One region of the Methylobacterium sp. OAE515 genome, then DNA from elsewhere that is predicted to be linked to it. Evidence: riboswitches for the same ligand, from Rfam matches in the RefSeq annotation. Region 1 holds a riboswitch; the other holds the start of a gene.

What was found. Region 1 has a riboswitch for cobalamin ahead of ABIE45_RS24315 (TonB-dependent siderophore receptor). Riboswitches for the same ligand answer to the same signal wherever they lie in the genome.
Positions count from the first base shown of each region.
Region 2: linked by a shared signal. The riboswitch ahead of ABIE45_RS21020 (TonB-dependent receptor domain-containing protein) and the one ahead of ABIE45_RS24315 (TonB-dependent siderophore receptor) in region 1 are both predicted to bind cobalamin.

Region 1 covers NZ_JBGMUV010000001.1:4,977,116-4,980,809, forward strand. The annotation lists gene ABIE45_RS24315 (TonB-dependent siderophore receptor) at 1-1,657, opposite strand, end outside; cobalamin riboswitch at 1,934-2,130, opposite strand; gene ABIE45_RS24320 (HigA family addiction module antitoxin) at 2,513-2,887, shown strand; gene ABIE45_RS24325 (RluA family pseudouridine synthase) at 3,113-3,694, shown strand, end outside.
Region 2 covers NZ_JBGMUV010000001.1:4,314,620-4,318,313, reverse strand. The annotation lists gene ABIE45_RS21030 (hypothetical protein) at 1-117, opposite strand, end outside; gene ABIE45_RS21025 (cell wall hydrolase) at 350-934, opposite strand; cobalamin riboswitch at 1,186-1,383, shown strand; gene ABIE45_RS21020 (TonB-dependent receptor domain-containing protein) at 1,490-3,646, shown strand.

The DNA.
Region 1 (3,694 bases):
TGCGGTAGCCGGCGACGGTCCATTCCAGCGCGCCGTCGAAGGCGAGCCCCTTGGCGCCGACCTCGACCTGCGTGCCGGTGGCGAGCTGGAACCCCGCGAGCGACTGCGACAGGGTGATCAGGCTGTTCACCGGGTCGGTGGCGAAGCTGTACTGGGCGTAGAGCGCGCTGTCCGGCGTCGGATTGTAGACGAGGCCGAACCGGTAGCCCAGCGCCCGGTAGGTCTTCTCGAACCGCGAGCCCGTCTGCAGATCCTCCCGGTGCAGCGTCGGCACGTCGAGGCGCACGCCCGTGAGGAACGACAGCTTCTCCGACAGGATTACCCGGTCCTCGGCGAAGACCGAGGCCTGGCTCGTCTGCGTGGCGTAGGCCGGACGCGCCTGGCCGTTCTGCGGGAAGAAGCCCGGATCGTAGCCAGTGAGCGGTACGCTGGTTGTCGGAGCGTCGAAATAGAAGTTGTTGGTGTGCCGGAAGTCGATGTGGTTCACGTCGAACCCGGCGACGAACTGGTTGGCGAAACCGAAGAGGCTGCCCCGGAACGTCGCGTCGAGCCGGTCTCCGACCTGCTCCTGGCTGTGGTAGATCTCGAGATAGTCGCCCCGGTCCACCAGCCCAGTGCCGCGATTGTAGGAATACTGCTCGACGTCGAGCCAGTGGCGCCGGCTGGTGAGCCGGTAGGCGGTGTTGCGCACCATGATGTCGGCCGAGGGCGACCACTCGGTCTTGAGCTGGGTCCAGTTGTCGGCCCAGGTGATCTTCGCGTCGCGGACGTTGTAGTTGTTGAACCGGATCAGGTCCGGGATCCGTCCCTCGATTAGCGGCGTGCCCCAATAGCGGGCGGGCTCCTGGTAGCCGAGGTCGTGGCTCAGCGTGAACGCCAGGTCCGGGCTCGGCTGGAACAGCAGGGCGGCCGAGACCGCGAGGTTGCGGAAATCGCCCTCGGGGCGGATCCAGCCGTCGGCGCGGTTGCCGCTGACGTTGAGGCGGTACGCGAAGGTGTCGCCGAACTCCGCTTGGCCAAGTGCGCCGCCGGAATCGAGGGCGAGGCGCGCGACGCCGTCGGTGCCCACCACCGCGCGCGCGGCGTTGATCGGCACGAAGACCGGCTTCTTGGGCACCACGTTGATGACGCCGCCGATGGCGCCGTCGCCGTAGAGCACCGAGGACGGCCCGCGCAGCACCTCGATCCGCTCGACGTTCCAGGTATCGAACGGGAAGGTTACGGTGTTGGCGCCCACGTAGAAGCGCGTGCCGTCGTAGAGCTGCTGGATCGAGTTCGGGCCGGCGAAGCCGCGGGACGTGAACGCGCCGTTGCCGTTGCCGGGGGCGGCGATCGTGGTGATGCCGGTGGCGTCCTGGGTCACGGCCTCGGCAATCGTGTCCTGGCCGCGCAGCCGCGCGGTCTCGCCCGACACGATGTCGAGGCTGGCCGGCGTCTCCAGGGGCGTCAGGCCGATCCGGCTCGCGGTCCGGTCACGGGTGCGCAGGTTGAGGCTGTTCGGGACGGCACGGTCCGAGCCGCCACCATCCCCCTCAACCGAGAGCTGCTCGAGGGTGACGGTTTCCTGCGCGGCGGCCGGGCTCGCGAAGAGCGCGAGGAGCACGCCGCAGAGCGGTGCGGGCCCGCCCGATCTGGTGCGATTGTTCGTAGGTGACATGGCAGAGGAGGTCCGTGCGCGGCGCGGGCCAGCCGGCTCGTCCTACAAGCAGTGTAATAACATTACAATTGCTCGGAATCATCGGAAGCTCGGTGGGCGCAGACGCGCAGGTGCGTGCGGCTACCCCAAAGGCGATCGATACGGTCAGGACGGGCATCGGGAGCGGTGTCGCGGGCGCGCTTGCTGTGGCACGTCACCGCGAACGAGGTCTCGCCGACCGCGCGGATGCACGGGCGTCTCGACACCCGCCAGGACAACCCCGCCCAGCGCGTTTCGCGTGTGACCACGGCTGACGGCAGGTCTCCTGGCTCGCGGGTCGCCGCCCTCGCACCGTCTTCCCGGGTCAGTGACCCAGTGACGTGGTGGTGAAGGGCTCGCCGCTTACAGTTGCGGGGACAGCCGCGGCCTCGGGGCGAGCCCCTCACCGCGTTCCCTTTTGATCCCCGAAGGGAACCGTCGCCGATAAGCTTGGCCTTACGGTTCATCCGCGTCAAGCCGAACGAGGTGGCGGCGTGGGCCGAGGACCCCGTCGGTTCTCATGGGGGCAGATCAGACGGCGATGGCGGGCTTCGTGCCCACAGCGCGCGAGGGTGAAGAGGCGCGTACTGATAGTAAATTTCTGTTTATAATGATATAGGCTCTCAATAATAAGCAATACATCGAGTATTTTTTCATATTAAACCAGAAAGGAAGACGTTCGATCCCGTAGGATGCTCTTGGAACTTTTTACGTGCTGCTGCGTACTGAACGCGTGTCGTGCCGATGGAAGGATCGGGATTATCCGAACACAGGTCTCGGATCAGAGCGGGTCGGTAGCGCTTTCGAACGGGGACCAGTAAAGGAGGGCCGATAGAGATGAGCTACAGATTGGAAAATCCCGGCCACCCGGGTGGATATGTGCGGCGGAATATCGTCGAGCCGCGCAACTTGACCGTCATGGACGCAGCCGGATTGCTCGATGTGCCGCGTCAAACGCTGTTCGATTTCCTCAATGAGGAGGCCGCGCTGTCTCCGGAACTGGCTCTGCGGATCGAGATGGTGTTCGGGGTCGAAATGGAGACCTTGATGGAGATGCAGACCCAGTTCGACATCGCCGACGTGCGCAAGCGCTGTCAGAACCTCCGGAGCGAACTCGCCGCCAAGGCAAGATCCCACTTGGCTGCATCGGAGGCTCAGGAAACGAGCGCTCCGCCCCCGACGATCATCCGACGTGGGCACGTGTTCGGCTGAGGTTCGTCCGAACCCACGGCGCATAGACGCCGCAAGAAGCGGCGCGTTTTCGGCGCGGACGGACGAGACCGGTTTATTCACGCCGCTCCCGTCCCTCTCTCCGCCTTTGCCGCTGCGCCGGGGCGGTGCTACAGCCGGGCAACCCCGTCGGTCCCGACGTCCGCGACGCCGCGGCCTATGCGCCCGGACGTCCCGTCCGAGGCGGTGACGGGTGCCGGCGGAATCATGAACACACGACCTCCCAGAAGCGGCGGCCCGAAGGGGCGTAAGCCACAGGCCGGCAAGGTCCAATCGAACGGCCGTGCCCGCACCGGCCCGCGCACCAGCGCCCGCGACGCTGCCGAGCGCGCCGCCCGCAACCGCGGCGACGATGCCGGCGCGCGCGATCCCTGGGGCGGTGCGGCACCCGCCGCGCCGGCCCGGGCGCCAAAACCCCGTGCCGCCGCGGACGGTGCGCTGGCACGCCACACGGCGCCGGCCGGGCGCGGTGCACCGGGCGCCAAGCCCGGACCGAGACCTGCGCCGAAGCGGCACGAAGGACCCGCTCCCGCCCCCGGCCCGACCCGGCGCGAGCAGCGCGCCGCCGCTTCCGCGACCCTCGCCTCCGGGGTGCAGACCCTGATGGTCGAGCCGGACGAAGCCGGCATGCGCATCGACCGGTTTCTCACCGCTCGCTTCCCGCTCCTCCCCTTCACTCGGGTTCAGAGCATCGTCCGCAAGGGCGAATTGCGGGTCGACGGCAAGCGCGCCAAGCCCAACGACCGGCTGGAGCCAGGCATGAGCGTGCGCGTGCCGCCGCTGCGCCTC
Region 2 (3,694 bases), 660 kb from region 1:
CTCCAGCAGCAGCAAGCGCGACAGGTGCTGCATCATCGGCGTGCCGTGCAGGGCCATCAGCCGATGTGCTCGGATGGCCGCGCGCGCCATGCGGTCGAAACCATCCTCGTTGGACATGGCGGCGGGGTCGCTCAGTTGAATGCGAGCATACAACCTAAAGGCTAGGCTTGAGTTCGATCGCGGCCTCGGAAAGTGCTCGGCCTCGCGCGTCGATCCGGATCTCCTCGGCGGACGCCGCTCGTGTCCGGCCGCAGGCTTCGATGGGCCCGCGCCGGACGTCCCGGAGACGCCGGACCGGAGAGATGCTGTCGACCCGCGCGCACGATGTCTCGCTACCGCGCGCTCGGCTTTACGGCGTGGGCGCTCCCGGTGCGGCCGCATAGGTCGAGACAGAGGCCGGCAATTGCGCCTTCTCGCGCTGGGCCGATCGTGAATCGCGCTTCTCATAGAAGGCGTTGCCGCCGGCGACAGCCACGTAATGCATGTTGTTGTAGGGGAAGTGCCGGCCCGCGGTGTGGAAGTACATCGCCTTCCCGACCTTCGGGTGCCGCTCGCCTGCCAGGACGGCGTCGGCCGCATCGGCGACCTTCTGGAGGTCCTTGTCCTGCATCGGCTTGGTCAGGACGCCCGGAGCGAACTGTCCCGGCTGGCCCACCACGGCGCAGATGCCGCCCGGGAAGATCGCGTTCTCCAGCCGGTTCATGACAACGGTGCCGACGGCGATCAGCCCATCCCCATCGCTGCGGTTCGACTCGAAATACATGGCCCGACCGAGACAATCGCGCTCGGCATCGCTGACGACCATCGGCGGCTTGTGACCCGGAATCGACCCTGTCGTGAGCACCGGCGCGCCAGTATTGCAGGCGCCCAGGGTGCAGGTCATCGCGATGACACCCAGGACAGGAGCAATCTTCGTCCTCTCGCTACCCTGCATGCATCTGCGCTCCGTGCTCCTTCAGCCGCGTTCCGCCACGCGGCGGCCACCCTGTTCGGGCCGGCGCCTCTCACCGACCTGGCGTTGGCCAAGCTTGACTGCACGTTCACGGCGATGATGTGGCGACGGCCACCTGCACGGCTCAGGTCTCCGGCCTGGTCGGGCAGCCGAGGCGCGGGCACGGCGGTGTCGTGCGCAGGCCACAGCGCGCGTGAACCCGGGCCGGCCCGTTGACCTGCTCCGGGCGCACGACCCATGGTGCCCGCGACGGTTCCCCTCGGGGATCAAAAGGGAATGCGGTGCGGGTTCGACCCAAAGCCGCGGCTGCCCCCGCAACTGTAAGCGGTGAGCCTTCGCGTCACCACGTCACTGGGCGACCTCGCCCGGGAAGACGACGCGAGGGCGGCGACCCGCGAGCCAGGAGACCTGCCGTCTGCCGTGGTCACACGCGAGGTCCGCCGGGCGGGGTGTCCCGGGGGATGCCGGAGACGGTCGCGGGAGCGGCCGGCACGGCCTCGTTCGCGGTGACGTGCCACTGCCGCCGCCCGAGGTCCCATGTCCCGTCCGTCCGTGCGCTCCGCGCTCCCAGCCCTTGCCGCCTTGGCAGCCTTGGCAGCCCTGACGTCCGCCGCCTCAGCCCAGGACCGGTCCGGCCCCGTCTCCGGCGCCGAGACGCAGCTCGACGAAATCTCGGTGACCGCCGAGCCGACGGTCCCCGCACGGATCGGCTTGTCGGCGAGCGCCGGGTATGTCGGCGGCACGACCGGGATCGGCGGTCCGCTGCTCACCGTGGACTCGGCCAGCGCCGGCGTGATCACGAGCGCGCAGCTCAACAGCCGGCCGGTGACGCGCCCCGGCGAGGTGCTGGAGGCGGTGCCGGGTCTGATCGTCACCCAGCATTCCGGGGAGGGGAAGGCCAACCAGTACTTCCTGCGCGGCTTCAACCTCGACCACGGCACCGATATCGCCATCAGCGTCGACGGCATGCCGGTGAACATGCGCACCCACGCCCACGGGCAGGGCTACGCCGACCTCAACTTCCTGATCCCGGAGCTTGTCGGCGCAGTCGCGTTCCACAAGGGGCCGTACTTCGTGCGCGACGGCGACTTCGCCTCGGCGGGCTCGGTGCGGATCGACTATCTCGACACGACCGCCAAGAACCTCGCCCTGACCTCGATCGGCTCGTTCGGCTACAAGCGGGCCCTGTCGATCACGACCGTGCCGCTCGGGGAGGGCAACCTCCTCCTGGCAGGCGAAGCTCAGGTCTACGATGGCCCTTGGGTGGTCGCGGACGCGCTGCGCAAGATCAACGGGGTGGCCCGCTACAGCCAGGGCACGGCGCTGGACGGGTTCTCGATCACCGGCATGGCCTACGCGGCCCGCTGGACCGCCACCAACCAAATCCCGGAGCGCGCCGTGGGGGAAGGGCTGATCGGCCGCTACGGCACGCTCAATCCCACGGATGGCGGCGACAGCGGACGCTTCTCGCTCTCGGGACGGTTCAGCGCGACGGACGAGACCGGCGTGACGTGGGCCTCGGCCTACGTGATCCGCTATCAGATGAACCTGTTCAACGACTTCACCTATTTCCTCAACGATCCCGTCAGCGGCGACCAGTTCCACCAGCGCGACCAGCGCATCCTCGGCGGCGGCGAGGTGCTGCACATCTTCCAGGGGGACCTGTTCGGCCGACCGCTGGAGGTCGAGATCGGCGCGCAGACCCGCACCGACTCGATCCGGGTCGGCCTGTTCAACACCGCCTCCCGCCAGTACCGCGCGACCGTGCTCGACGACCGGGTGCTGGAGTCGAGCGGTGCCCTCTACCTGGACACGCGGGTGCGCTGGACCGAGTGGCTGCGCACGAGCGTGGGCGTGCGCGCCGACGGCTACTTCGCCGATGTCCGTTCGGACACGCCGGCCAACTCGGGCAAGGCGACCGACGGGATCGTCAACCCGAAGCTCGGGCTCGTGCTCGGTCCCTGGTTCGCCACCGAATTCTACGTGAATTACGGCGGCGGCTTCCACTCGAACGACGCGCGCGGCGTCACCGCCACGGTGGATCCCGCGAGCCCCCTGTTCAACATCACCCGCTCGCCGTTCCTGGTGCCCTCCACGGGCTACGAGGTGGGTCTGCGCAACCGCTCGCTCCCTGGGCTTGAGACGAGCCTCGCCCTGTTCCGGCTCGACTTCGCGTCCGAGAACATCTTCCAGGGCGATACCGGCACCACGGAGCCGAGCCGTCCGACCCGGCGCTTCGGGGTCGAGTGGACGAACCGCTACGCGGTGACGCCCTGGCTCTCGCTGGAGGGCGATCTGACGATCACCAATGCCCGGTTCTCCAGTTACGACCCGGTGGGCAACCGGGTCCCGGAGACGCCCACCACCATCGCGTCGGCCGGCGTCACCTTCGGCGAGCCGCTCGGCTGGTTCGGATCGTTGCGGTTCTGCTATTTCGGGGGCCGGCCGCTGATCGAGGACGATGCGATCCGCTCACGGGCGACCGCGCTCTTCAACGGCCGGATCGGCTACGCCTTCGACAACGGCGTCAGCGTCTCGCTGGACGTGCTGAACCTGACCAACAGCAAGTCCGACCAGATCACCTACGCGTATGTCTCGCGGCTGCCCGGCGAGCCCGCCGAGGGGCTGATCGACCGGGTGTTCCACCCGGTGGAGCCCACGGCCGTGCGCCTGACCATCGCGGGCCGCTTCTGAGGCCTGTCTGGCCGCGACGAGCCCAGTCGCAGGGGCTCTGACGAGGCG